3 regions of the Aurantimonas litoralis genome follow, and region 2 is predicted to be linked to each of the others. Evidence: predicted binding sites of a transcription regulator. Region 2 holds the regulator's gene; each other region holds the start of a gene.

Region 1 (9,551 bases), on a different contig from region 2:
GGTATGAGCCTCGCGGTTGGCGGCTCGCTGACGGCCCGTCTCAGTCGATGCGCAGGCCGCTCGACGTGTCGAAGCGGTGCAAGGCTGAAATCGGCGCGGCGGCGCGAACCTTCGTGCCCGGCTCCAGATGGCTGTAGCCGGCCACCCGCACGGCGATCTCCGGACCCTTGTCCGGCAGCGCGCCATAGACGTAGCTCTCGGCGCCGACCACCTCGACGCCGCTGACGGTGAGGTCGCAGACGAACTCGCCCGGAGCGGCCGGCGCGTCGGCGAGAAGCCGCATGTGCTCGGGGCGGATGCCGAGGGTCACGCCGGACGCCGTCGTGGCACCGGCGTCGTCGAGGCCGCTGATGCCGGCCACGTGCGCGGCGCCGCCGCCGAGCGGCACGAGATTCATCGCCGGCGAGCCGATGAAGGTGGCGACGAACAGGCTTGCGGGACGCTCGTAGATGTCCATCGGCGAGCCGGCCTGCTCGATGCGGCCGGCGTTCAGCACGACCAGCCGGTCGGCCAGCGTCATCGCCTCGAGCTGGTCGTGGGTCACGTAGAGGCTGGTGGTGGCGAACTGGCGCTGCAGCCGCCGGATCTCGGCGCGCATCTGGACGCGCAGCTTGGCGTCGAGATTGGACAGCGGCTCGTCGAACAGGAAGGCCGCCGGCTCGCGCACGATGGCGCGGCCCATGGCGACGCGCTGGCGCTGGCCGCCGGAGAGCTGGCCGGGCTTGCGCGACAGGAGCGGGGCGATCTCCAGCACCTTCGAGGCCTCCTCGACGCGCCGGGCGATCTCGTCCTTCGCCATCTTGCGGTTCTTCAGGCCGTATTCGAGGTTCTGGCGCACGCTCATATGCGGATAGAGCGCGTAGTTCTGGAACACCATGGCGATGTCGCGTTGGGCCGGTTCCAGGTCGTTGACCACCCGGTCGCCGATGGTGATCGTGCCGGAGGAGATCGCTTCCAGCCCGGCCACCATGCGCAAGAGCGTCGACTTTCCGCAGCCGGACGGGCCGACGAGGACGACGAATTCGCCATCGGGAATATCCAGCGAGACGCCCTTCACGGCCTCCACATTGCCGGCATAGACCTTGCGCACGTCCCTCAGTTCGATGCCTGCCAAGTTTACTTCTCCGCTTCGACGAGGCCGCGCACGAACCAGCGCTGCATCAGGACGACGACCAGGACGGGGGGCGCGATCGCCAGGATCGCCGTCACCATGACCAGATGCCACGGCGTATCGGCGTCGGCGAAGGACACCATCTTCTTCAGGGCGATGACGATCGTGTTCATCTGGTTGTCGTTGGTGACGAGCAGCGGCCACAGATACTGCGTCCAGCCATAGATGAAGAGGATCACGAACAGGGCCGCGATGTTGGTCTTGGAGAGCGGCAGCAGGATGTCGCGGAAGAAGCGCATCGGCCCGGCCGCGTCGACGCGCGCCGCCTCCACCAGTTCGGACGGGATGGTCATGAAGAACTGCCGGAACAGGAGCGTCGCGGTCGCCGAGGCGATCAGCGGCAGGATCAGCCCGGCATAGGTGTCGATCATGCCGAGATCGACCATCACCTTGTAGGTCGGCAGGATGCGCACCTCGACCGGCAGCATCAAGGTGATGAAGATCAGCCAGAAGAAGGTCATGCGCAGCGGGAAGCGGAAGAACACGATCGCGAAGGCCGACAGGATCGAGATGACGATCTTGCCCACCGCGATGCCGAGCGCCATCACCGATGTGTTGAACAGCAGGGTCCAGACGCTGACGCCGCCGATCCGGTCGACGCCGCCGAACAGCGCCTCGCCGTAATTGTCGAGGAACTGGTCGCCCGGCACCAGCGGCAGCGGCGGCCGCAGGATGGTCTGCAGCGTCTGCGTCGAGGCGACGAAGGTGTAGTAGATCGGGAAGGCGACGATCGCCAGGCCCAGTACCAGAAGCACGTGGGCGACCGGCCGGCCGATGGGGCTGCGCTCGATCATGGTCGGCGGTTCCGTGGATCAGCCATAATGCACCCGCCGTTCGACGTAGCGGAACTGCACCGCCGTCAGGGCGATGACGATCGCCATCAGGATCACCGACTGGGCCGCTGAGCTGCCGAGGTCGAGATTCACGAAACCGTCGATATAGACCTTGTAGACCAGCGTCTCGGTGGCGCGCGCCGGCCCGCCGGCGGTAACCGCGTCGATGATGCCGAAGGTGTCGAAGAAGGCGTAGACCGTGTTGACGACGAGCAGGAAGAAGGTCGTCGGCGCGATCAGCGGGAAGACGATGGTCCAGAAGCGCTTGGTCGAGCCGGCGCCGTCGATGGCGGCGGCCTCGGTCAGGGATTTCGGGATCGACTGCAGCGCCGCGACGAAGAACAGGAAATTGTAGCTGATCTGCTTCCAGGCGGCCGCCACCACCACCAGCAGCATCGCCTGGTCACCGTTCAAGAGCGGGTCCCAGTTGTAGCCCGACCGGCGCAGCATGTAGGCGAAGGTGCCCATGGCGGGGTTGAACATGAACAGCCACAGCATGCCGGCGACGGCGGGCGCCACCGCATAGGGCCAGATCAGCAGGGTGCGGTAGAAGCCCTTGCCGCGCACGACCTTCTCGGCCGCCGACGCCAGCAGCAGCGCCAGCGCCATGGCGAGGATCGCGGTGGAGAAGGAGAAGATCGCCGTGACCTTCACCGCATTGAGATAGCCGGGATCGCTCAGCACCGAGCGGAAATTGGCGAGGCCGACGAAGGTCGTCTTCAGCCCGAACGGGTCCTGGCGCAGCACTGACTGGTAGAGCGCCTGGCTGGCCGGCCAGTAGAAGAACACCAGCGTGATCGCCACCTGCGGCGCGAGCAGCAGATAGGGCAGCCATTTGTTGGGAAAGACGGCTTTCGACACGGCGTCTCTGGGACTGGGCCGCCGCGCAGGGCGCGTGGCGACGGGAAAAGGGCGACAGGCAGAACAACGCCGGGCGGTCGAACCGCCCGGCGTCGGTGACGATGGCGCTTACTGCGCTTCGGCGATCGCCTCGTTGCCGAGTTCGACGATCTTGTCGAGCGCGGCCTGGGCGTCCTGCTGGCCCGAGAGCATCAGCTCGAACTGCTCGTTCTCGATGTCGCGCAGCTGCGGCAGGTTGGGCAGGCGCACGCCCTTGGAGTTCTCGGTCGGCTCCTTGCCCATCATCTGCAGGATCGGGGTCTCGCGGCCCGGGTTCTTCTCGTAGAAGCCCGAATCCTTGGTCGCCTCGTAGGCGTCCATGGTCACCGGCAGGTAACCCGACACCTGGTGCAGGCGCGACTGGATCTCGGTCTGGGACAGGAAGTTGAAGAACTCCGCGATGCCCTTGTACTCCTCGTCGGACTTGCCGCCGAAGACCCAGAGGCTGGCGCCGCCCGGGATGGTGTTCTGCGGTGCGCCCTCGGCATTGGCGTCATAGGGAAGCTGGCCGATGCCGTAGTTCATGCCCGACTTGACGATGTCGCCGAGACCACCGGAAGATTCCGTCAGGATCCCGCACTCGCCCGACAGGAAGAGCTGCTTGGCTTCCGAGGTGCGGCCGCCGTAGCGGAAGACGCCGTCCTTGGCGAGATCGGCGATGTCCTGGAAATGCTGGACATAGAGCGGCTCGTTGAGCTTCAGCTCGACGTCGGTGCCGGCCAGGCCGTTCTCGTTGGTGCCATAGGCCACGTTGTTCCACGCCGCGAAATTCTCGAGGTGGATCCAGGTCAGCCAGGTCGAGGTGTAGCCGCACTCGGCCGCGCCCGATTCCTTGATGGTGCGGGCCGCCGCGAACACGTCCTGCCAAGTCTCCGGCGGGCTGTCGACGTCGAGGCCGGCTTTCTCGAAGATGTCCTTGTTGTAGTACAGGATCGGCGACGAGGAATTGTACGGGAAGGACAGCATCGTGCCGTCCGGCTTGGAGTAATAGGCGACGATGCCGGGCAGGTAGTTCGACTTGTCGAAGTTGTAGCCGCCGGCTTCCAGGACGTCGGCGACCGGCATGACCGCACCCTCGGCGCCCATCATCACGCCGGTGCCCACGTCGAAGACCTGGATGATCGCCGGCGGCTGCTTGGCGCGGAAGGCGGCGATGCCGGCGTTCAGCGTCTCGGGATAGGTGCCCTTGAAGACCGGGGTGATCTTGTAGGCGTCCTGGCTCTCGTTGAATTCCTTGGCGAGCGTGTCAACGACTTCGTTGTTGGCTCCCGACATCGCGTGCCACCACTGCAGCTCGGTCACGGCGATGGCCTGACCTGCGCCAGCGACCAGCGCGCCCAGCGCGACGGCGGCGCCCAGAATTTTGCGGTTCATCATGTTTCCTCACCCTTGATGCGACTCTCGGGCCCTGTTGCCGAGCTCGTTGCAAGCCGCTTCTCTAGGAGTGCTTCAAAACCGATCGGTGACACAAGCATGAAGGTTCGATGACAGTGGAAAAACTCGGTATGGCGGCTGTAACGACCGTGATCCGGCGCACGTCGTGCGCCTGTTGGCTGCCATCAGCCGGTTTCAGGCTGCTACGCGCGAACCGCGCAGCGTTGGCCGCGCAAGCCGCGGCGGCATTCCCAAAATCGTTCGCAAGGATTAGGACATATCGCCGTGCGCGTCCGCCGGAGGGGCAAGGGGCCCGCGCGCCAAAAAGCCATTGGGGAGAATCGCATGGCCTTGATCACCTATCTGACGAAGATCCAGTTCGAGGTCGGCGCCGCCAGCCTGCTCGGCGCGGAACTGCGCGAACTGGGCGTGCGCACGCCGATGATCGTCGCCGACAAGGGGATCGTCGCGGCGGGGCTGGTGGAGCGCGTGCTGTCGGCCGGCGGACTGCCCGCCGACACGGTGGTCTTCGACGGCACGCCCGAGAACCCGACCGAAGCGGCGGTCAACGCGGCGCTGGCGCTCTATCGCGAGCATGGCTGCGACAGCCTCGTGGCGATCGGCGGCGGCTCGCCCATCGACCTGGCCAAGGCGGTGTCGTTGCTGGCCACCCATGCCGGACCGCTGGAGCAATACGCCGCGATCCTCAGCGGCATCCCGAAGATCACCGCGAACAAGCCGCCGCTGATCGCCATTCCGACGACCGCGGGCACCGGCAGCGAGGTCGGGCGCGCCGCGCTCGTCACGCTCGACGACGGCCGCAAGCTCGGCTTCATCTCGCCGCACATGATCCCGAGCGTGGCGATCTGCGACCCGGAACTGACCGTCGGCCTGCCCTCGGGACTGACCGCGGCGACCGGCATGGACGCCGTCACCCACTGCATCGAGACCTATCTGTCGCCGCGCTACAATCCGCCGGCCGAGGCGATCGCGCTGGACGGGCTGGCCCGCGCCATGCGCTGGATCCGCCGGGCGACGGAGGCCGGCGACGATATCACCGCGCGCAGCGAGATGATGATGGCGGCGCTGCAGGGCGGCATGACCTTCCAGAAGGGGCTCGGCGCGGTCCACTCGCTGTCGCATCCGCTCGGCGGGCTGAAGAGCGTGCGCCTGCATCACGGCACGATCAACGCCATCCTGCTGCCGGCGGTGCTGCGGTACAACGCGCCGTCCGCCGAGGAGAAATACCGGGCGCTGGCCGGTGCTATGGGGCTGGAGGCGGACGCCGATCTGGCCGCGGCGATCACCGCGCTCAACCGCGATCTCGCCATGCCGACGACCCTGTCGGAAATGAACGTGCCGCGCGACTGCTTCGGCCTCGTTGCCGAGGGCGCCGAGCGCGACCATTCGACGGCCACGAATCCGCGGCCGGCCGTCGCCGCCGATTTCCTGAAACTGCTCGAAGAGGCCTATTGAGCCGAAAGGCGCAACGCCGCGTTCGGGAGGTGCTCTAGAAGTGACGAACCGGGCGCCGGGCGCCCGGTCGTTACCGGCTGGATCAGCCCTTCGGCTTGGGCCGCGGACGGCGCGGCTTGGCACTGCCGGGACCGGTGCCGCCCTTGCGGTTGAACGGCTTCTTGCCGAAACCGCCCTTGCGGTCGGAATCGCCACCGCCCGGTGCGCCCGTCGTGGAGATGGTGATGTCGTCGCCGTCGCTGACTTCGGCGGCGTCGGCAAAACGCTTGGCGACGCTCTCGGAGATCTCGAACTTCGTCTCGCGATCGAAGATCTTGATCATGCCGATCTCCTGCCGGGTGATCTTGCCGCGGCGGCACAGCAGCGGCAGGATCCATTTGGGATCTGCATTGTTGCGTCGGCCGACATCCATGTGGAACCACACCATCGGGCCGCTCGCCTGATCGCGCTCCTTGCGCGGCGTGCGTTCCTTGCCCGCGAAATCCTTGCCGGCCTTCGGGTCGGGGCCGAAGCCGGGATCGAAGACGTCCTCGGGCGCCGGCAGGCGCGAGCGATAGAGCCGTGCCAGCGCTGCGGCGACGGCTTCGGGCGAATGCTTCTCCAGGAGGCTGCGGGCGACGGCGAGATCTTCCTCGCTGGACTCCTGCGCCAGCACGGGATCGGTCAGAAGCCGGTCTTCGTCGAGCTTGCGGATTGCGTCGGCCGAGGGCGTGCCGCCCCATTCGGCCCGGATCCGCGCTTCGGCCAGAAGCCGCTCGGCCTTGCGCCGGCGCGAGATCGGCACCAGCAGCACCGAAATGCCCTTGCGCCCGGCGCGGCCGGTGCGGCCACTGCGGTGCTGCAGCGTCTCGGCGTCGCTCGGCAGATCGGCGTGAATGACCAGCGCGAGGCCCGGCAGGTCGATGCCGCGGGCGGCGACGTCGGTCGCCACGCACACCCGCGCACGGCCGTCGCGCAGCGCCTGCATGGCCTGGTTGCGCTCGGCCTGGCCGAGTTCGCCCGACAGCGTCACCGCCGAAAAGCCGCGCTCCAGAAGGCCGGAGGACAGATGGCGCACCGCCTCGCGGGTGTTGCAGAACACGATCGCGCTCGGCGCATCGTTGTAGCGCAGGACGTTGACGACGGCATGTTCCAGCTCGTTCGGCGCGATCCGGATCGCCTTGTATTCGATGTCGGCATGGGCTTCGCTGCTGCGCGTCGCCTCGATGCGCAGGGCGTCGCGCTGGTAGCGCTTGGCCATGGACGAGATCAGCTTCGGCAGCGTCGCCGAGAACAGCAGCGTGCGGCGCTCGCGCGGGGTGGCCTCCAGCAGGAACTCCAGATCCTCCCGGAAGCCGAGATTGAGCATCTCGTCGGCTTCGTCGAGCACCAGCGCCTTCAGGCCGCCGATCTGCAGGGCGCCGCGTTCGAGATGATCGCGCAGGCGGCCGGGCGTGCCGACGACGATATGGGCGCCCTGGGCCAGCTTGCGCTTCTCGGCGCGCGGATCCATGCCGCCGACGCAGGTCACCATTTCGGCGCCGGTCTGGGCGTAGAGCCAGGCGAGTTCGGTCGTCACCTGCATGGCGAGTTCGCGCGTCGGCGCGACGATCAGCGCCATGGGCGCGCCGGCCGGGCCGAAGCGCTCGGCCTCGCCGAGCAGGGTGGGGGCCAGGGCGAGCCCGTAAGCAATGGTCTTGCCCGAACCGGTCTGGGCGGAGACGAGGAGGTCGCGGTCGGCCGCCTGCGGCTCCAGGACGGCGTCCTGAACGGGGGTCGGGTCGACGTAACCGCGCTCTGCGAGCGCGTGAGCGAGTGGCGTGCTCGTCGTGCGAAACGGCATCTGGTAATCCTTGGGTATCGGCAGTGGCGGCGGCAACGAGCACGCGCGCGAGTGGCGGCATTTCCGCCCAGCCGCGCCCCCTATTGCACAGGCAGGCCCGCGGCTCAACCGAAACGGCGCTTGCCGCCGCTCTCCGGGCCGCCCACGCCGGCAGTTTTGCGCGCCAATCACCGTCCCGAGGGTGCATGCACTGTGCACTGCCGCAGCGGAATATCGTCATTCCGGGACAGCCCCCGCTTGCATCGCGCGTCATTGCCCACCATTCTGTGCCGGCGCGCGGGCGGTACGTCCGGCGCCGACTGGAAAAACAGGTAGTAAAATGGCTCAGACTGGTACGGTGAAGTTCTTCAACATGGACAAGGGCTTCGGCTTCATTAGTCCGGATGCGGGCGGAAGCGATGTGTTCGTGCACATCTCGTCCGTCGAGCGCTCCGGCATGACTTCCCTCACGGAGAATCAGAAGGTTTCCTTCGACACGGAACCCGATCCGCGCGGCAAGGGCCCCAAGGCGGTCAACATTCAGCCCGCATAATTCGGCCAGCAGGACCGTTTCGTCCGCTCCCCGTCGGGCCCCGTCGCGAGACGGTTTCCGGCAGGCGCCGAAACGCCCGCTGATCGACCTGCCCGCAGACGGGCTCGATCGCTGCACCGGCCTGGCCGAAGCGATCGCCCGGATGCCCGCCGCGGGTGGCAGACACGACCGTGCCGGACCTTCCTGAGGCCCGGCACGGCAACGAGACCGATCGATGTTCTTCACGGCCGACACGCATTTCAACGATCCACGCGTCCTGCGGATCGACCGGCGCCCCTTTGCCGATCTTGCCGACCATGATGCCGCGCTGATCGATCGCTGGAACGCCGTCGTGGGGCCGGACGACATCGTCTGGCATCTCGGCGATTTCGCGCGCGGCGACGCCGCCGCCAAGGCCGCGCTTCTGTCCCGCCTCAACGGTCGCAAGCAGCTCGTCACCGGCAACAACGACGATGCCGACACGATCGCCGCGCCCGGCTGGGAAACCGTCCAGGCCTATCGCGAACTCACCCTCGACGACCGCCGAATCGTCCTGTGCCATTACGCCTTCCGGACCTGGAACGGCATGGGCAAGGGCGCCATCGACCTGCATGGCCATTCCCACGGACGGCTGAAGAAGATTACCCGTCAGTTCGATGTCGGCGTCGACGCCTGGGACTTCCGGCCGGTCACGCTGGACGAGATGCTGGCCTCGCGGCCGCAGCGCCGCAAGGCGGCCGGTCCTGCCGGCAAGGCATCGTCCAAAACCCAGGCGAGACCCGCGAGACCGTAGGCGTCAGTCCGCCAGCGGCAGCCGGATGGTCTGGTCGAGCCCGCCGCCGGCGCGGTTGGCCACCACGATCGAGCCGCCGGTCTGGTCGATGATCTCCTTGGCGATGGCCATGCCCAGACCGGCGCCCGGCTTGAACTGGCGGCGGCCGAGATCGACCCGGAAGAACGGCTCGAAGGCGCGCCCGAGCAGCTCTTCGGGAATGCCCGGCCCGTCGTCGGCGAGGTTCACCACGGCATCCTGCCCGTCGCGGGTCAGCGCCACCCGCGCCCCGCCGCCATGCACGGCGGCATTGTCGACGAGGTTGCGCAGCGCCCGCTTGACCGCCAGCGGCCGGGCCCGGATCGACAGCGCCGGTCCCTCGAGACGGGGTGGCTCCACCGGCCGACCGATCTCGCGCAGCTCGGCGATGATCTCGGTCAGCAGGCGGTCGAGCCGCACTTCTTCGAGCGAACCTGCATCCACTTCCTCGCGCACCAGCCGGATCGCGCTGTCGGCGATGCGGTCGAGCTCGGCCAGGTCCTTCAGCCAGACCTCCCGGTCCTCGTCGGGCAGGAACTCGGCGCGCAGCCGCATCCGCGTCATCGGCGTGCGCAGATCGTGGCCGGCGGCCGCGACGAGACGCATGCGGCTTTCCACCGCCTCGCGCACCCGCGTGGTCAGCCGGTTGAGCG
Region 2 (9,551 bases):
CCGGCTGCGAAGCCTCCGGCGCCATCGAGGCCTTCACCGCGTCCGGCATGGACGAGGATGCGGCCGAGGACCAGTGCCTCCAGATCCGCAACGACAACACCGTCTCCGAGATCTCGGGCGACTACACCGAGACCCTGTCGCGCATCGACGCCGACAAGCAGGCCATCGGCGTGTTCGGTCTCGCCTTCTACGAGCAGAACCAGGACAAGCTGAAGGTCGCCACGATCAACGACATCGTGCCGTCCGCCGACGCCATCGCCTCGGGCGAGTACCCGGTCTCCCGGCCGCTCTACTTCTACGTCAAGAAGGCTCATATCGGCGTCGTGCCGGGCCTCAGCGAGTACGTGCAGTTCTTCCTGTCCGACCAGATGACCGGCCCGGACAGCCCGCTGGTCGAGTACGGCCTGGTTCCGGCGCCGGAGGCCGAGCGCGAGGAGCAGCGCTCGACGTTCGAAGCCGGCGACACGATGAGCGTCGAAGGCTGATACCGCCGCCCCGTGCGCCGCGGCGCATGACAGCATCGAAGCCGCCGGTCCTCTACGGCACCGGCGGCTTCATCCGGTCCGAGACGGCCACCGACGAGACCGCCCGGTTCGCGCCGCGCTTCGCAGCCTTCACCTCGACGCCGACCTCATCGGCGGCGCAGCCGTCACTGGCGGGAGACATGCATGCCGACCTCCACCCTCGTCCTGATCCTGCTGCTGATCGGCGCAGCCGCCTTCTATCTCGGATACCGGCGGTCGAAGTCGCTGGCCGCGGAGGCGGGACGCAAGCTCCATTCGCGCCCGGTCTATCACGGCTCCTACGCTCTTTCCTGGACGCTGGTGCCGTCGCTGTTCGTCCTCGCCGCCTGGCTGCTCGCCGCGCCCGTTCTGATCGCGACGGAGATCCGCAGCGAGTTTCCCGAGGGCGTGCTGGCCGAGACGGGACTGACCGAGGATCTGGCCTACGGCATGGTCGAATCCATCGGCGCCGGCCTGCGTCTTCTGCCCGATGACGAGCGCGCGACGATTTCGGCAAGCTCGCAGATCGCGACGCTGAAGCCGCTTCTGGAAGCGCGCGGCATGCCGGTCGCCTCGTCGAGCGCCGACTTCATGATCCCGCTGGCGATTCAGCGCAATCGCCTGGAGACGATCAGCCATACGGCGATGACGGTCGTCGTGCTGGTGCTGGCACTGGCCGGCGCCGCCTGGGCCTACTGCTCGATCGCGGTGCGCCTGCGGGCCCGCAACGGGGTCGAGGCGGTGGTCCGCAACGGCCTGATCATCTGCTCCTCCATCGCCATCCTCACCACCGCCGGCATCGTCTTCTCGATGCTGTTCGAGACGATCGACTTCTTCTCGCGGGTGTCGCCGGCGAATTTCTTCTTCGGCACGGTCTGGGAGCCGCGCTTCGCGGCGGCAGGGTCCGGCGGGGCGGAAGGCCAGTTCGGCCTGATTCCGCTTCTGGCCGGCACGCTCTACATCGCCGGCGTGGCGATGGCAGTGGCGGTGCCGATCGGCCTTTATGCCGCGATCTACATGGCCGAATACGCCACCCGCACGACACGCTCGGTGGTCAAGCCGCTGCTGGAGGTGCTGGCCGGCATCCCTACCATCGTCTACGGCTTCTTCGCCCTCGTCACGGTGGGCCCGTTCCTGCGCGACCTGTCCGGCCAGCTGGCGGGGCTGGTGACCGGCGAGTATACGAGCTTCATCCAGGCCCAGAGCGTGCTGACGGCCGGCCTGGTGATGGGCATCATGCTCATCCCCTTCGTCTCCTCGCTGTCGGACGACATCATCACCTCGGTGCCGCGCAGCCTGCGTGACGGCTCGCTCGGCCTCGGCGCGACCCGCTCGGAGACGGTCAAGCGGGTGATCATGCCCGCCGCGCTGCCGGGCATTGTCTCGGCGCTGCTCCTGACCGCCTCGCGGGCCATCGGCGAGACGATGATCGTGGTGCTGGCGGCGGGCGTTGCCGCCAATCTCACGCTCGATCCGTTCGAGGCGATGACCACCGTCACCGTCAAGATCGTCAACCAGCTGACCGGCGATCTGGAATTCACCTCGCCGCAGACGCTGGTCGCCTTCGCTCTGGGCATGACGCTGTTCGTCATCACCCTGTGCCTCAACATCTTTGCCCTCTACATCGTCCGCAAGTACCGGGAGCAGTACGAATGACCGACGCGACAGCCAACGGCGTGCGCGACGGCGCCGCCGCGCCCGGACGCCGCGACATCGGCATCAAGCGCCGCTACCGTGCCGAACGCCGCTTCAAGATCTATGGCATCGTGGCCATCGCCATCGGCCTGTTCTTCCTGGTCGCGCTGCTGTGGAGCGTCGTGTCGAAGGGCTACACCGCCTTCTGGCAGACCGAGATCCAGGTGCCCGTGACCTTCTCCGAGGAGGTGATCGGCAGCCGTCAGGACGCGCTCGACAATCCGACCAAGCTGATGATGGCCAATTATCCGACGCTGGCCCGCGACGGGCTGGTGCAGATGCTGGGCGTCGACGCCGAGGACCGGGCCGCGGTCAAGGAGGTCGGCAAGCTGATCTCCTCGGGCGTCCGGGTGCAGCTGCGCGACATGGTGCTGAACGATCCGTCGATCATCGGCACGACGCAGGACATCTGGCTCTATGCCGGCTCGGAACTCGATAGCGCGCTGAAGGGCCAGTACGATCTCACCGTGGCGGAGGGACGCCGTCCGATCAGCGACCGGCAGCTCGGCTGGATCGATAGGTTGCAGGAGAGCGGCGCGATCGAGAAGCGCTTCAACTGGGGCCTGTTCACCTTCGGTGCGTCGAGCCGGGCCGAGACGGCCGGCGTTGGCGTGGCAATCGTCGGCTCGCTCTACATGATGGGCATCGTGCTCGTGCTGGCGTTGCCGATCGGCGTGGCGGCCTCGATCTATCTGGAAGAGTTCGCGCCGAAGAACCGCTTCACCGACCTGATCGAGGTGAACATCAACAATCTGGCGGCGGTGCCCTCGATCGTGTTCGGCCTTCTGGGCCTGGCGGTGTTCATCAACTGGTTCGGCCTGCCGCGTTCGGCGGCGCTGGTCGGCGGCCTGGTGCTGACGCTGATGACCCTGCCGACGATCATTATCGCGACGCGCGCTGCGCTGAAGGCGGTGCCGCCGTCGATCCGCTCGGCGGCGCTGGGGCTCGGCGCTTCGAAGATGCAGATGGTGTTCCAGCACGTCCTGCCGCTGGCCATGCCGGGCATCCTCACGGGCACGATCATCGGGCTGGCCCAGGCGCTGGGCGAGACGGCGCCGCTGCTGCTGATCGGCATGGTCGCCTTCGTGGCGGACTATCCGTCCTCGCCGATGGACGCGTCCACGGCGCTGCCGGTGCAGATCTTCATGTGGGCCAACGAGGCCGAGCGCGCCTTCGTCGAACGGACGTCGGGGGCAATCATGATCCTCCTGGCGTTCCTGGCGGTCATGAACATCACGGCGATCCTTCTGCGACGCCGCTTTGAGAGGCGCTGGTAGACATGCGACAGGAGACCTCCATGATGGAAAATATCCAGGTGACGTTAGCGAAAGGGCCTGTCGTGCAACCCAGACGTCCGATCAAGATGCGATCCGAGAAGGTGACCGTCCATTACGGTCCCAAGCAGGCGCTCTACGACATCGATCTCGATGTCGAGGAGAACCAGGTGACGGCGCTCATCGGACCGTCGGGCTGCGGCAAGTCGACCTTCCTGCGCTGCCTGAACCGGATGAACGACACGATCGACATCGCCAAGGTGGGCGGCAAGATCACGCTGGACGGCGAGGACGTCTACGATCCGGCGATCGACGTGGTCGAGTTGCGGGCGCGGGTCGGCATGGTCTTCCAGAAGCCCAACCCGTTTCCGAAGTCGATCTTCGACAATGTCGCCTACGGTCCGAAGATCCACGGTCTCGCCTCGACCAAGGCCGAGCTCGAGGAGATCGTCGTCACTAGCCTGCGCAAGGCCGGCCTCTACGAAGAGGTCAAGGACCGGCTCGCGGAGCCGGGCACCGGCCTGTCGGGCGGCCAGCAGCAGCGCCTGTGCATCGCCCGCGCCATCGCGGTGTCGCCCGAGGTGATCCTGATGGACGAGCCCTGTTCGGCGCTCGATCCGATCGCGACCGCCAAGGTCGAGGAACTCATCGACGAGCTGAAGCAGAACTACACCATCGTCATCGTCACCCATTCGATGCAGCAGGCGGCGCGCGTCTCGCAGCGCACGGCGATGTTCCATCTCGGCTATCTGGTGGAGGTCGGCCCGACGGAGAAGATGTTCTCCAACCCGGACGACAAGCGCACCCAGGACTACATCACCGGCCGCTTCGGCTGAACGAAGGCAAGGAAGCGTCATGCCCATGACCGAACATACAGTCACGTCCTACGAAGACGAGCTGAAGCTGATCGTCCGCCGGATCTCGGAAATGGGCGGGATGGCCGAGCGGATGGTCGAGCAGTCGGTCGCCGCGCTGATGCGCAGCGACTGGGGGCTGGCCCAGTCGGTGGTCGCCGACGACCTGCTGCTGGACGATGCCCAGCGGGCGCTCGACGAGCGGGCGATCATGACCATCGCCAAGCGCCAGCCGATGGCCGTCGACCTGCGCGAGATCGTCGGCGCCATCCGCATTTCCAACGACCTGGAGCGGATCGGCGACCTGGCCAAGAACATCGCCAAGCGGGTGATCGCGGTCCACGACCACGCCCATCCGGTGCAGCTGGTGCGCGGCATCGAGCATCTGTCGGAAATGGCGCTGGAGCAGCTCAAGGAAGTGCTCGACGCCTATGGCGAGCGGGACTACGAGCGCGCGCTCGCCATGCGCGAGAACGACGAGCAGATCGATGCGATGTACACATCGATCTTCCGCGAACTCCTGACCTACATGATGGAGGATCCGCGCAACATCACCTCCTGCACGCATCTCCTGTTCTCGGCCAAGAACATCGAGCGGATCGGCGATCACGCCACCAACATCGCCGAAACGGTCTATTATATCCAGACCGGCAAGCAGCTCGAAAACGAGCGGCCGAAGGGCGACAACACGGCGACGATGACCCAGCCGGTGCCGAACGACCCGCCGAGCCAGGCTGACGAGGGCTGACAGCGATGAGCGCACGGATCGTCGTCGTCGAGGACGAGGAAGCCCTCGGCATTCTCCTGCGGTACAATCTCGAGGCCGAGGGCTACGTCGTCGACGTCATCGACCGCGGCGACGAGGCCGACATCCGGCTGAAGGAGGAGGTGCCCGACCTCCTGATCCTCGACTGGATGCTGCCGGGCCTGTCGGGCGTCGAGCTGTGCCGGCGGCTGCGCCAGCGCGAGGAGACCGAACGCTTGCCGATCCTGATGCTGACGGCACGCGGCGAGGAGAGCGAGCGGGTGCGCGGCCTTTCGGTCGGCGCGGACGACTATGTCGTCAAGCCGTTCTCGACGCCGGAGCTGATCGCCCGGGTGCGGGCCATGCTGCGCCGCTCCAAGCCCGAGAAGATCTCCAGCCAACTCGTCGCCGGCGACATCGATCTCGACCGCGAGACCCATCGGGTTCGGCGCGCCGGACGCGAGCTCAAGCTCGGACCGACCGAGTTCAAGCTGATGGAATTCTTCATGCAGTCGCCGGGCCGGGTGTTCTCCCGCGAGCAGCTGCTCGACGGCGTCTGGGGCCGCGACATCTATGTCGACGAGCGCACGGTGGACGTGCATGTCGGCCGGCTGCGCAAGGCGATCAATCGCGGCCGTGAGCGCGACCCGATCCGCACCGTCCGTGGCGCCGGCTATGCGCTGGACGAGCAGTTCAGCGCCGCCAGGTCCCCGGCCGCGCCGGCCCGCACGCGGCTGAGCGCCGGCGCCTGACGGGTCTCCGCCCGGCGCCGGGCGGCTGCTTCACGAGCCTGAAACGCATACACCCCGCGCGGCCTGGCCACGCGGGGTGTTTGCGTTTGGTACGGTCTGTGGCGCCTAGCGGGCGCGGCGGCGATCCGAGAAGGGCTGGAAGGCCAGCTTGGCGTGATAGGCGCAATAGGGCGAGGCATCGCGGGCGTTGTTGCCGCAGAAATGGAAGTCCGGCTTCATCGGGTCGCCGACCGGCCATTTGCAGGTGGTCTCGGTCAGCTCGACGAGGCTGAGCTTGCGGGCGATCGGCACCACTTCGGCGCTCTCGCGCTCCTGCGGCTGATCCATCACCTCAAGCTCTTCCTCCGGCTCCATCTTCAGCGCGGTGGCGCCCATGGTGCGCGGCATGGAGCGGCTCGGGGCCTGCTGCTGCGAGGCGGCGACCAGACGGGCCGGCACCACCATCTCGACGGTCTCGACCTCGGCCGTGCGGCGCGGGGCAGGGCGCTCGACGGCGACCGGCTGCGCGACATTCGGCTGGCGGGCCCGCGATTCGAGTTTCAGGCGGTGCACCTTGCCGATCACGGCATTGCGGCTGACGCCGCCCAGGCGGTCGGCGATCTGGCTGGCGCTCAGGCCTTCGGTCCAGAGCTGCTTGAGCAGCTCCACGCGTTCGTCAGTCCAGCCCATGGCAAGCTCCTTTCGGCATAGTCGCGACGGCTGGAATCCCTCCACAAGCGCGACGGCTGACCGCGCCAGAACGCACAAGATATATTGAGGAACTAGGTCCGCCGCACGAAATCTAGTATCTTGACGGCAAGATAGCCCAGCCGCGGACTCGCTGACAAGGCTCGTCGGGGACGCAGGGGAATCGTTTGGGGCTTTTCCCCAGCCTTTGTTGCCGCCCGTGACGTTCGTCAAGCCTATGACGGACAAGCAGGGCGAAAATGCGGTTCGATTGACACCGCGTCGGCTCGCCATGGTATAGCGGAAGCTCCGAAGTCTCGGAAAACGCTGGAAAGCCTGCCCCATCGGCAGGCTTTGGCGTTTCAAGCATCCCGCCCCAGCGGTTCGCGCGCCGGACCGATCCCGCAACAACAACCGGATCCGACCCTCACGATCCAGCAAAGTCAAAGGCCATGGCTGACACGACGGACCATTCCTCGCCGCTCTTCGAGACCTATGCACGCGCGCCGCTCGCCTTCGAGCGCGGCAGCGGCGTCTGGCTGGAGACGCGCGACGGCCGACGTTTCATGGACTTTGGCGGCGGCATCGCGGTGAACTGCCTCGGCCATGCCCATCCGCATCTCGTCGAGACGATGAAGGCGCAGGCCGAGAAGCTGTGGCACGTCTCCAATCTCTACGAGATCCCGGACCAGACGCGGATGGCCGAACGGCTGACGGCGGCGACCTTCGCCGACCGCGCCTTCTTCGCCAATTCGGGCGCCGAGGCGGTGGAATGCGCGATCAAGACCGCGCGGCGCTATCACTACGTCAACGGCGCGCCGGAGCGCTATCGCATCCTGACCTTCGAGGGCGCCTTCCACGGGCGCACGCTGGCGACCATCGCGGCTGGCGGGCAGAAGAAATATCTCGAGGGCTACGGCCCGAAGGTCGAGGGCTTCGACCAGCTGCCCTTCGGCGACCATGACGCGCTGCGCGAGGCGGCGGCCCAGCCGGACGTCGCGGCGATCCTGATCGAGCCGATCCAGGGCGAGGGGGGCATTCGCAGCGTGCCGGCCATGTGCCTGACGGGCCTGCGCGAGATGTGCGACAATCTCGGCATCCTCCTGATCTATGACGAGGTGCAGACCGGCGTCGGGCGGACCGGCAAGTTCTTCGCCTACCAGCATTCGGGCGCCGCGCCGGACATCCTCGCCTCGGCCAAGGGCATCGGCGGCGGCTTCCCGCTCGGCGTCTGCCTGGCGACGGAGCGGGCGGCCAGCGGCATGACGCCGGGCTCGCACGGCACCACCTATGGCGGCAGTCCGCTGGCGATGGCTATCGGCAATGCGGTGCTCGACGTGGTGCTGGACGACGGCTTCCTCGACCATGTCCACGACATGTCGCTGCAGCTCAAGCAGTCGCTGGCCTCGCTCTCGGACCGCTATCCCGACGTGATCGAGGCGGTGCGCGGCGAGGGGCTGCTGATCGGGCTGAAGGCCAAGGTGCCGAACGGCGAACTCGTGGCGCAGATGCGCGAGGAAGGACTTCTGGCGGTGCCGGCGGGCGACAATGTCGTGCGCCTGCTGCCGCCGCTCAACGTCACCGCGGACGAGGTCCGGCAGGCGATGGATCGGATCGAGACGGCGGTGGCGGCCATGTCGGCCGGCAACCGGCGCAAGAGCGCGTGAGGCAGATGATGACGATGGCAAACGGCCCCAAGCACTTTCTCGACATCTCCGCCGTCCCGAGCCGCGACCTGCACGACATCATCGACGACGCCGCCAGGCGCAAGGCGCTCGGCCGCGACGGCCCGAAGCCTTTGGCCGGCAAGGTGCTGGCGATGATCTTCGACAAGCCGTCGACGCGCACGCGGGTGTCCTTCGACGTCGGCATGCGGCAGCTGGGCGGCGAGACGCTGTTCCTGTCGGGCACCGAGATGCAGCTCGGCCGCTCGGAGACCATCGCCGACACGGCGCGGGTGCTGTCGCGCTATGTCGACGCGATCATGATCCGCACCACCACCCATGACCGGCTGACGGAAATGGCGGAATACGCCACGGTGCCGGTGATCAACGGCCTGACCGACGACACCCATCCGTGCCAGATCATGACCGATCTTTTGACCTTCGAGGAAAAGCGCGGCCCGGTGCGCGGCAAGACCTTCGCCTGGACCGGCGACGGCAACAACGTGCTGTCGTCCTTCGTCGAGGCCTCGGCGCGCTTCGCCTTCAACCTGACCATCGCCACGCCGGCGGGGTCGGGGCCGGACATGCGCTTCGTCGAACGGGCTCGCAAAGACGGCGCCTCGATCCTAATTACGGAAGACCCGGTGGAAGCGGTGACCGGCGCCGACTGCGTCGTCACCGACACCTGGGTGTCCATGGGCCGCGAGGAACAGGCACGCGGCCACAATGTCTTCATGCCCTATCAGGTCAACGAACGCCTGATGGCGCATGCCAAGCCCGAGGCACTCTTCATGCATTGTCTCCCTGCCCATCGCGGCGAGGAAGTGACCGACGCCGTCATGGACGGCCCGCAATCGGTGGTCTTCGACGAGGCCGAGAACCGTCTGCACGCGCAAAAGTCCATCCTGGCCTGGTGCTTCGACGCACTCGGCACCGAGACATCCGCGGGGCAGAGCCGTGGCTGATCCGCAGAAGGCGCTCGGCGAGTTCAACTTCGCCGGCGACGATGCCGTCGTGCCGTTCGCGGTCGAGGGCCTCGACGCCCGTGGCCGGGCGGTGCAGCTCGGCCCCATGCTCGACCAGATCCTCGGCCGGCACGACTACCCCGAACCGGTGGCACGGCTTTTGGCGGAGATGGTCGTCCTGACGGTGCTGCTCGGCACGTCGCTGAAATTCGACGGCAAGTTCATTGCCCAGACCCAGACCGACGGTCCGGTGGACCTGCTGGTCGTCGACTTCACCACGCCGTCGAGCGTGCGCGGCTATGCCCGCTTCGACGCCGACAAGCTGGCGGCCGCCGTCAGCGTCGGCGCGACCTCGTCCGAGGCGCTGCTGGGCAACGGCATCATGGCGCTGACCGTCGACCAGGGCGAATACACCCAGCGCTACCAGGGCATC
Region 3 (9,551 bases), on a different contig from region 2:
GACGATGTCTGGGGCGATCTCGACGTCTGCGAGACCCTGGCCGAATCCGGCGCCGAGATGCTGCTGGCGCCTAGCGCCAGGCCGTTCCGCCGCGACGGGATCGACCGGCGCCACCAGGCGGTGCTGCGGCAGGTGATCGAGACCGATCTGCCGCTGGTGTTCATCAATGGCGTCGGCGGGCAGGGCGATGGCGTGATGGACGGCGGCGGCTTCGTCTTCCAGGCCGACCGGACGCTGGCGTTGCAATGCCCGCAATTCGAGGCCGGGCTCTTCCTGTCCGACTGGCAGCGGACCGAGGCGGGCTGGCGCTGCGAGACCCGGGAGGTGGTCGATCTGCCGGGGCCGGAGGAAGCTATCTGGCGCGCCTGCGTCTGCGCCATTCGCGCCCATGCCGAAGCGCAGGGCGCGGAGACGGTCGCGCTCGCACTGCACGGCGACGCCGAGACGGCGATCGTCGCCGCCATGGCCGTGGACGCGCTGGGACCGTCGCGCGTGCAGGGCCTGCTGACGCCGGACGCGGACAGTGACGCTGCCGATACGGACGCGGTGAGGACCGGCGCCGCCGCGCTCGGGATTGCGTGCCATGCCGTGCCAATGGGGCCTGTTTTCACGGCGATGGCGGCGGGCGACGAATTGTCGGGCGTCGCCGCGTCGAGAGCAGCGCGCGCGCAGATGCGTGGGGCCTTGCTTGTCGCCCTGGCCGAGCGCACCGGCGCGGCTGTGCTCGGGGCGGCAAGCCGGACGGCTTTGCGCCTCGGCAACGGCGAGGCCGATGGCGTTCTGGCCGCCGGATTGAACCCGATCGCCGATCTCTCGCGCAGCGATCTCGCCGACCTTGCACAGTGGCGCCGCGGCGATCGTCCTGCCGACTGTCTTGGCGCGGACCGGATGCCGATTCCCGAATGGCCGGTTGCTGCGCCGCCGGGGACGCCGACAGACGACGCAGGCGCGCAAGACGCCGAGACGGTCGTGGAGCGGCTTGCCGCCTGCGGCGGGGATGTCGATGCAGTCGTGGCGGCGGGGTTCGACCGGGCAATGGTACAAGCGATCGTCCAGAAGCTGATCCGGACTGCGCTGCGCCAACCGCCGGCCACGCCCGGCCTCAGGCTGGATACGAGAGCCGCCCGACCGCGCACCCGCCGCATCTGACGGCCGCTTCGCCGGCCGACACGCAAGGAGAAGACCCGATGGAGATACCACCACCCGATACGCTCGCCACCGTCGGCGTTGCCGTCGGGGCGCTGTTCATGCTGCGGTATTTCCTCGTCATGCGCCGCATCTGGAAGGCGACGGGGCACCGCGCGAGCTTCCAGTTCGGCGACTATTTCCAGGTGCTGCGGGCCGGGGCCTTCGGTGCCGAGCTCGAGCCCGAACGCCGCTATGCCGCGCGCCAGCTCGGGTTCGGTGGCGTCTTCCTGATCGCCGGCCTGCTGCTCTTCGGCTGGTTGCTGGCGACGGGCATGCCCATTCGCGTCGCGGTCTGACCCTCGGGGGACATGGCCGGCTGACGCTCTGCGATGTCGCGGCGGGGGCGCTCTGGCGCGCGCGGCCTCGCAAATGCTAAGGGAGGCGGTCTTTTCCGCCGCGCCGCCTTCGGGCCTGCCCGGCGATGCCGCCTACGGCCCGGAGTTCCATGCAGTTTCTGACCTTCATCGGCACGAATGCGCGCTGGCTCGGCGGCGGCTTCCTCCTGTGCTTCTTCTCGTCCTTCGGACAGACCTTCTTCGTCTCGCTGTCGAACGGTGACATCCGCCGCGACTACGATCTGACGAATGGCGAGTTCGGCATGATCTACATGCTGGCGACCCTCGCCAGCGCCGCGACGCTGCCGTTTCTCGGCTGGACCCTCGACCGCTATCCGGCCTGGCGGGTTGCGGCGGTCACCGTCGTCTGCCTCGCCATCGCGACGCTGGCCATGGCAGTGTCGAACTCGGTGCCGCTCCTGATCCTCGCCATCTACCTCTTACGCCTGTTCGGCCAGGGCATGATGACCGAGATCTCCATGACCACGACCGGGCGCTGGTTCGCCGCCAATCGCGGCCGGGCCATGGCGCTGGTCACCCTCGGCAATCATGCCGGCACCGGCTTCTTTCCGCTGATCTTCGTGCTCGCCGCCGGTACCTTCGGCTGGCGCGGCACCTGGGTCGCGAGCGCCGCGATCCTCATCCTCGTCGCGCTCCCGACCATCGTCGCGCTGGTCCATCGCGAGCGCGATCCCCAGTCCGAGCCGCCCGGAACGCCGATCCCGAACGTTGCCGACTGGACCATGGCCGAGGTCCTGCGCAGCCCGCGTTTCTACCTCGTCTCGATGAGCGTTCTGGCGCCGCCCTTCATCGGCACGACCCTGTTCTTCCATCAGGTCTATCTGACCGAACTGCGCGGCTGGTCGCTGGAGGTCTTCGCCGCCGGCTTCGCGGTGATGTCGGCGGTCACCGTCGTCTTCGCATTGGTCTGCGGCTGGATGGTCGATCGCTACAGCGCGCTCCGGCTGCTGCCCTATTTCCTGATCCCGCTAGCGATCGCCTGTTTCATCGCGGCCAATTTCACCGCCGAGGCGGCGATCTTCGTCTTCATGATCTGCCTTGGCGTGTCGAACGGCTTCTCCTCGACGCTGCTCGGCGCCCTCTGGCCCGAGCTCTACGGCGTCAAGCATCTGGGTGCGATCCGCTCGCTGACCGTGGCTCTGATGGTGCTGGCCTCGGCCCTCGGGCCGGGCGTCACCGGCATCCTCATCGATCTGGGCGTGCCGTACCCGCTGCAGATCGATGCGATGGGCGTCTATTGCCTTGTGATGACCATTGCCATGGCGCTGCTTGCCGGGCGGCTGGCGCCGAAAGCGAATCTGGGCACCGCGCCCGTACCGGGGGCAAGCCGCACCGTCGACCGCATCGACCCGCAGCCGCACGAGACCTGATCGGCCCGTCGCCACCTGTGCCGATTGCCACCCGGCGCGGCGTTCGCTAGGTCGAGGCCATGACCGTCACCGTCCGCTTCGCGCCGTCGCCCACCGGGCATCTGCATATCGGCAATCTGCGCACCGCGCTGTTCAACTGGCTGTTCGCGCAGCGGCAGGGCGGCCGCTTCGTGCTGCGCTTCGACGACACCGACAAGGAGCGCTCGCGCACCGAATTCGCCGACCAGATCGCCGTCGATCTCGCCTGGATCGGCCTCGCGCCCGATCGCGTCATCCGCCAGTCCGAGCGCCTGGCGCTCTACGATGCCGCCGCCGAGCGGCTGAAGGCGGCGGGCCTGCTCTATGCCTGCTACGAGACGCCGGACGAACTCGACCGCAAGCGCAAGCGGCTGGCCGCGCGCAATCTGCCGCCGGTCTATGGCCGCGAGGCATTGCGCCTGAGCGACGACGAGCGGCTGGCACTGGAAGCCGAGGGGCGCAGGCCACACTGGCGGTTCCTGCTGCCGAACTTCGCCGACGATCCCTTGCAGCCCCAGCGCACCGAGATCCACTGGGACGATCTGGTCCGCGGTCCCCAGACCGTCGATCTCGCTTCGCTGTCGGACCCGGTGCTGATACGTGGCGACGGCAGCTATCTCTACACCCTGCCGTCCATCGTTGATGACGGCGATGTCGGCGTGACCCATGTCATCCGTGGCGACGACCACGTCACCAATACCGGCGTCCAGATCGCCATCTTCCGGGCGCTGGGCCTGACGCCGCCGGTCTTCGGCCACCACAATCTGTTGACCACGGTCTCGGGCGAGGGGCTGTCCAAGCGCTCGGGCGCGTTGTCGCTGGTCTCGCTGCGCGAAGCCGGTCTCGAACCCATGGCGGTGGCGTCCCTCGCGGTGCTGGTGGGACTGCCGGGCGCCATCGACGCCCTGCCGGATCTGCCGGCGCTGGCCGAGCGGATGCAGTTCGAGGGCAGCTCGCAATCGGCGTCGAAGTTCGATCCGTCCGAGCTCGACCGGCTCAACGCCGACCTCGTCCATGCCATGCCCTACGCCGATGTCGCGGACCGGCTCGCGGCCATGGGCGTACCGTCGGAAGACGGCGAGGCGTTCTGGCTGACGGTGCGGGCCAACTGCGCGCGCGTCGCCGATGCGGCGGAATGGGTCGAGGTGGCCTTCGGCGATCTCGACCGGACGCCGGAGCTTTCGGAGGAAGACCGGCATTTCGTGACCGCGGCGCGCGACAGCCTGCCAGAGGGCGCGTTCGGCCCCGAGACCTGGCGCGAATGGACCGGCGCCCTGAAGCAGGCGACCGGGCGCAAGGGCAAGGCGCTGTTCATGCCGCTGCGCCTGGCGCTGACCGGCCGCGACCACGGGCCAGAACTCGCCGCCCTGCTGCCGCTCATCGGCCGGCAGCGCACGCTCGCCCGCCTCGGTTAGGTGAGCGCCCGGCAAGGATTCGCCGGGCGCATCTGATCAGTCGCTGAGCTGCACCGCCTGGGCGGTCGCGATGGCGGCCATGTTGACCACGCCGCGCGAGGTCACCGACGGCGTCATCACATGGGCCGGCGACGAGACGCCGAGCAGGATCGGTCCGACATGCAGGGCACCGGTCATCTCCTTGACCACGTTCAACGTGATGTTGGCGGCATCGATATTCGGGAAGACCAGGAGATTGGCTTCGCCCTTCAGCGTCGACTGCGGCATGGTGCGCTCGCGCATCGTCGTGTTCAGCGCCGAATCGCCATGCATCTCGCCGTCGACTTCCAGCTCCGGCGCCCGCGCCTTCAGCATCTTCACGGCGTCGCGCATCTTGCGGGTGGCGCTGGTGTCGTCGGAGCCGAAATTGGAGTGCGAGACGAGGGCGACCTTCGGCTCGATGCCGAAGCGGCGCATCTCGGCCGCCGCCAGAAGCGTCATCTCCACCAGATCTTCCGCCGACGGATCGCGCTGGACATAGGTGTCGAGGAAGAACTTGGTGTCCTCCTGCGAGATCAGGAGGCTCATGGCGGCGAATTTGTGCGCCTCGTCACGCACGCCGACGACTTGGCTGATGTCGCGGACATGGTGCGGAAAGCGCCCCTCCAGCCCGCAGACCAGCGCGTCGGCCTCGCCGCGCGAGACAGCGACAGCGCCGATCACCGTGGTGTTGGTGCGCACGATCGTGCGGGCGGTGTCCGGATTGACGCCCTTGCGGCCGACCTTCGAGAAATAATGGTCGACATAGTCGCGGTAGCGCGGATCGTCCTCGGGGTTGATGACCTCGAAATCCTCGTTCGGCCGGATGCGCAGGCCGTAGCGCTCGAGCCGGGCGGCGATGACGCCGGGACGGCCGATGAGGATCGGCGCGCAGATCTTCTCTTCCAGGAGTACCTGGGCGGCGCGGAGCACCCGCTCGTCCTCGCCGTCGGAGAAGATCACCCGCTTGCCGGAATCCGTCGCGATGCGGAAGATCGGCTTCATGATCAGCCCGGAGCGGAAGACGAAGCGGTTCAGCCGGTCGAGATAGGCCGGCATGTCCTCGATCGGCCGCGTGGCGACGCCGTCGGCCTCGGCGGCCCTGGCGACGGCCGGGGCGATCTTCAGGATCAGCCGCGGATCGAAGGGGGCGGGGATCAGATAGTCCGGGCCGAAGACCGGCGTGTCCGAGCCATAGGCCTTGGCCGCGACCTCGGAGACCTCCTCGCGGGCCAGCGCCGCGATCGCGTCGACCGCGGCGGTCTTCATGCCCTCGGTGATGCCGGTGGCGCCGCAGTCCAGCGCGCCGCGGAAGATGTAGGGGAAGCACAGGACGTTGTTGACCTGGTTCGGGAAGTCCGAGCGCCCGGTGCAGATCATCGCGTCCGGTCGCACCTGCTTGGCGAGGTCCGGCATGATCTCCGGCTTCGGATTGGCCAGCGCCATGATCATCGGCTTGGCGGCCATCTTCTCCAGGAGCTCGGGCTTCAGGACACCGCCGGCCGACAGGCCGAGGAAGACGTCTGCCCCGTCGATGACCTCGGCGAGGGTCCGCTTGTCGGTCTTCTTCGCATAGACCGCCATCCAGCGGTCCATCCGCTTCTCGCGGCCCTCATAGACCACGCCCTCGATGTCGGTGCAGGTGATGTTCTCACGCTTGGCGCCGAGCTCGACCAGGAGATTGAGGCAGGCGATCGCCGCCGCGCCCGCGCCGGAGGTGACGATCTTGGCGTTCTCCAGCGACTTGCCCGCCAGCATCAGGCCGTTGCGGATCGCTGCCGCCACGATGATCGCGGTGCCGTGCTGGTCGTCGTGGAAGACCGGGATCGCCATGCGCTCGCGCAGCCGCGACTCGACCTCGAAACATTCCGGCGCCTTGATGTCCTCGAGGTTGATGCCGCCGAAGGTCGGCTCCATGGCCGCGACGACGTCGCAGATATGGTCGATCTCGTGGGCGTCGATCTCGATGTCGAAGACGTCGATGTCGGCGAATTTCTTGAACAGGACCGCCTTGCCTTCCATCACCGGCTTGGAAGCGAGGGGGCCGATGTCGCCGAGACCGAGGACGGCGGTGCCGTTGGAGACCACGCCGACAAGATTGGCACGGCTGGTATAGATCGCCGCCAGCGACGGATCGGCCTCGATGGCAAGGCACGGCGCGGCGACGCCCGGCGAATAGGCCAGCGCCAGATCGCGCTGGTTGCCCAGGGTCTTGGTCGCCTGGATCGCCAGTTTTCCGGGCTTGGGATAACGGTGATAGAAGAGGGCCTGTTCGTCGAGATCGCCCATGTTCGGCCGATCCTTGGCGGTTTCCTGTTCGGACATTCCTGCTCCTCCATCCCGGCGTCGCCGCGCGATGATGGCGGCGGCGACGTGTCGCGCTTCTTCTAACGTATCGATCCCGGCAGGCAACCGGACCGCGCCGCTCGTCCACCGCAGGAAGCGAGCTGCCGGAGCGTCACACGACTGCAATCAGAATCGTGCATTTCCTGAGCAACGCAAAGGCTTTAACCGGGGCAAGGCACGGGATGGCGACCATGCACAAGCTGACGACGGCGCGGCATTTCCGGACATTGTTCCTGTCCGACGTGCATCTGGGCTCCAAGGCGGCCCAGGCCGAGATGCTGGTCGACTTCCTGCGTCTGCACGATGCCGAGACAATCTATCTCGTCGGCGACATCATCGATGGCTGGCGGCTGAAGCGCTCCTGGCATTGGCCGCAGGCTCACAACGACGTGGTGCAGAAGCTGCTGCGCAAGGCGCGCAAGGGCGCCCGCATCGTCTATGTGCCCGGCAATCACGACGAGTTCCTGCGCGATTTTCCCGGCCACCATTTCGGCGGTGTCGAGGTCAAGCGCACCGACATCCACACCACCGCCGACGGCCGCCGCTTCCTGGTGATGCATGGCGACGAATTCGACGTGGTGGTCCGCAACGCCCGGCTGCTCGCCTATCTCGGCGACTGGGCCTACGACATGGCGATCTCGATCAATGTCGTCTTCAACTATGTCCGCCGCCGGCTCGGCTTTCCCTATTGGTCGATCTCGCAATGGGCCAAGCTGAAGGTCAAGAACGCCGTCAACTTCATCGGCGCCTTCGAGACGGCGCTGGCCGACGAGGCGACGCGCCATGGCTGCGACGGCGTCATCTGTGGCCATATCCACCATGCCCAGATGACCCGCCACGGCGCGGTCGAATATGTGAACACCGGCGACTGGGTCGAAAGCTGCACCGCGGTGGCCGAGCGCCATGACGGCTCCTTCGAGCTCATCCACTGGGCGCATCTGGCCGGCGAGCGCTCCGCGGCGCCCGAGACTCCATCCGAGCGCGAGACGGCAGAACCGGACGCGGCCCGCGTCGAGGCGGCCTGACATGACCCGCATCCTGATCGCCACCGACGCCTGGGAGCCGCAGGTCAACGGCGTCGTGCGCACGCTGTCGAGCCTTGCCCAGGAGCTTCGCGGCCGGGGCAGGGACGTGCGCATCGTCGGCCCCACCGACTTTCGCACCGTCGCCTGTCCGACCTATCCGGAAATCCGGCTGGCGCTGGCGTCGGCCGACGCGCTCGGCCGCGTCATCCGCGACTACCAGCCCGACGTCATCCACATCGCCACGGAAGGCCCGATCGGCTATGCGGCGCGCCGGGCGGCGCTGCGGGCCGGCCGTCCCTTCACCACCAGCTTCCACACGCGGTTTCCCGAATATCTCAGCAAGCGGGCGCCGATCCCGGAGAACCTGACCTACGCGCTGCTGCGGCGTTTCCATGCGCCGGCCACGGCCTGCCTGGTGCCGACCGAATCGATGCGCCAGACGCTGGCGGGGCTCGGCTTCGCCAATCTCGTAACCTGGACCCGCGGCGTCGATCGCAGCCTGTTCCGGCCGCAGCCGAAGGTCGATCTCGGCCTGCCGGGACCGGTCTTCCTGACCGTTTCGCGGGTCGCGCCGGAAAAGAACATCGAGACCTTTCTCGATCTCGACCTGCCGGGCTCCAAGGTCGTCGTCGGCGACGGGCCGATGCTGCCCGAACTGCGCCGGCGCTATCCGGGCGTGCATTTCGCCGGAAGCCAGACCGGCGAGGCGCTCAGCCGCTACTACGCTGCGGCCGACGTCTTCGTGTTTCCCTCGCTCACCGACACCTTCGGCATCGTGCTGATCGAGGCACTGGCTTGCGGCGTACCGGTGGCGGCCTATCCGGAGCCCGGACCGCTGGATGTCGTCGGGGATACGAAGGCCGGCTGCATCTCCTCAGATCTGCGCGAGGCGTGCCTTGCCGCGCTGGCGCTGGAGCGGGCCGACGCGCTGGAGCGCTCGCTCGCCTATAGCTGGGAAGCCTGCGCCGACATCTTCCTGACGGCAACGGAGGCCCTGCAGATGCAGCCGGAGCTTCAGCTCGCCGGCTGAACGCTGCGGCGCAGGAGCCGAAAGCGCGGCATCATCTCGGCAGAGAGAAGTCGCCTAGCCCCAGAGCTTCTGGCTCGGCGGCGAGACGGTGGCATCCGTATAGAGGAGGCCGCCGCTGCGGTCCTTGGCCAGGAGCAGGGGCCCGTCGAGATCGACGAACTCGGCCACCTGCGCAAGCAGCACCGCCGGCGCCATCGCCAGCGAGGTGCCGACCATGCAGCCGATCATCACGCCGAACCCCATCTCGTGGGCGCGCTCGACCAGCCGCAGGCCCTCGGTCAGGCCGCCGGTCTTGTCGAGCTTGACGTTCACGAAGTCGTAGCGCCCGACCAGCTTGTCGAGATCGTCCGCCGTGTGCACCGATTCATCGGCGCAGATCGGCACCGGATGCGGAATGTCGGCGAGGATGGCGTCGTCGCCCGCCGGCAGCGGCTGCTCGACGAGGACCGCGTTGGCGGCGGCCGCCGCCAGCATGTGCTCGCGGATATTGTCGGCGCTCCAGCCCTCATTGGCGTCGAGGATCAGCTTCGAGTGGCGCGAGGCGGCATGGACGGCCCGGATGCGGCCGATATCGTTGTCCGTGCCGACCTTGACCTTCAACAGCGAGCGGTTGGCGACGCGGGCGGCGGCTCCCATGCTGTCGGCATCGCCGAGCCCGATCGTATAGGCCGTTTCCACCGGGCGCGGGGCGCTGCCGCAGATGATCGACGCGGCTCGCCGGTTGTTCGACTTGGCTTCCAGGTCCCACAGGGCGCAGTCGACCGCGTTGCGGGCGGCGCCCGCCG

What was found. The regulator PhoB, encoded in region 2, activates phosphate uptake and scavenging genes when phosphate is short. The targets are predictions, from matches to a motif close to TGTCATNNANCTGTCAT.
Region 1: the regulator PhoB is predicted to act here: its motif matches at 4,378-4,394, upstream of ugpB (sn-glycerol-3-phosphate ABC transporter substrate-binding protein UgpB).
Region 3: the regulator PhoB is predicted to act here: its motif matches at 6,822-6,838, upstream of N7I30_RS19555 (UDP-2,3-diacylglucosamine diphosphatase).

The regions. Positions count from the first base shown of each region.
Region 1 is NZ_JAPFBM010000005.1:86,615-96,165, forward strand. It holds gene N7I30_RS12365 (sn-glycerol-3-phosphate import ATP-binding protein UgpC) at 41-1,114, opposite strand; gene ugpE (sn-glycerol-3-phosphate ABC transporter permease UgpE) at 1,117-1,965, opposite strand; gene ugpA (sn-glycerol-3-phosphate ABC transporter permease UgpA) at 1,984-2,865, opposite strand; gene ugpB (sn-glycerol-3-phosphate ABC transporter substrate-binding protein UgpB) at 2,974-4,281, opposite strand; gene gbd (4-hydroxybutyrate dehydrogenase) at 4,624-5,754, shown strand; gene N7I30_RS12390 (DEAD/DEAH box helicase) at 5,837-7,576, opposite strand; gene N7I30_RS12395 (cold-shock protein) at 7,896-8,108, shown strand; gene N7I30_RS12400 (metallophosphoesterase family protein) at 8,323-8,880, shown strand; gene N7I30_RS12405 (ATP-binding protein) at 8,884-9,551, opposite strand, start outside.
Region 2 is NZ_JAPFBM010000004.1:99,430-108,980, forward strand. It holds gene N7I30_RS10255 (PstS family phosphate ABC transporter substrate-binding protein) at 1-485, shown strand, start outside; gene N7I30_RS10260 (hypothetical protein) at 538-666, opposite strand; gene pstC (phosphate ABC transporter permease subunit PstC) at 669-2,159, shown strand; gene pstA (phosphate ABC transporter permease PstA) at 2,156-3,475, shown strand; gene pstB (phosphate ABC transporter ATP-binding protein PstB) at 3,499-4,308, shown strand; gene phoU (phosphate signaling complex protein PhoU) at 4,328-5,074, shown strand; gene phoB (phosphate regulon transcriptional regulator PhoB) at 5,080-5,823, shown strand; gene N7I30_RS10290 (GcrA family cell cycle regulator) at 5,929-6,492, opposite strand; gene N7I30_RS10295 (aspartate aminotransferase family protein) at 6,942-8,156, shown strand; gene argF (ornithine carbamoyltransferase) at 8,165-9,118, shown strand; gene N7I30_RS10305 (Hsp33 family molecular chaperone) at 9,111-9,551, shown strand, end outside.
Region 3 is NZ_JAPFBM010000012.1:42,662-52,212, forward strand. It holds gene N7I30_RS19530 (nitrilase-related carbon-nitrogen hydrolase) at 1-1,149, shown strand, start outside; gene N7I30_RS19535 (hypothetical protein) at 1,188-1,484, shown strand; gene N7I30_RS19540 (MFS transporter) at 1,634-2,914, shown strand; gene gltX (glutamate--tRNA ligase) at 2,974-4,347, shown strand; gene N7I30_RS19550 (NADP-dependent malic enzyme) at 4,384-6,690, opposite strand; gene N7I30_RS19555 (UDP-2,3-diacylglucosamine diphosphatase) at 6,903-7,736, shown strand; gene N7I30_RS19560 (glycosyltransferase family 4 protein) at 7,738-8,766, shown strand; gene dgcA (N-acetyl-D-Glu racemase DgcA) at 8,821-9,551, opposite strand, start outside.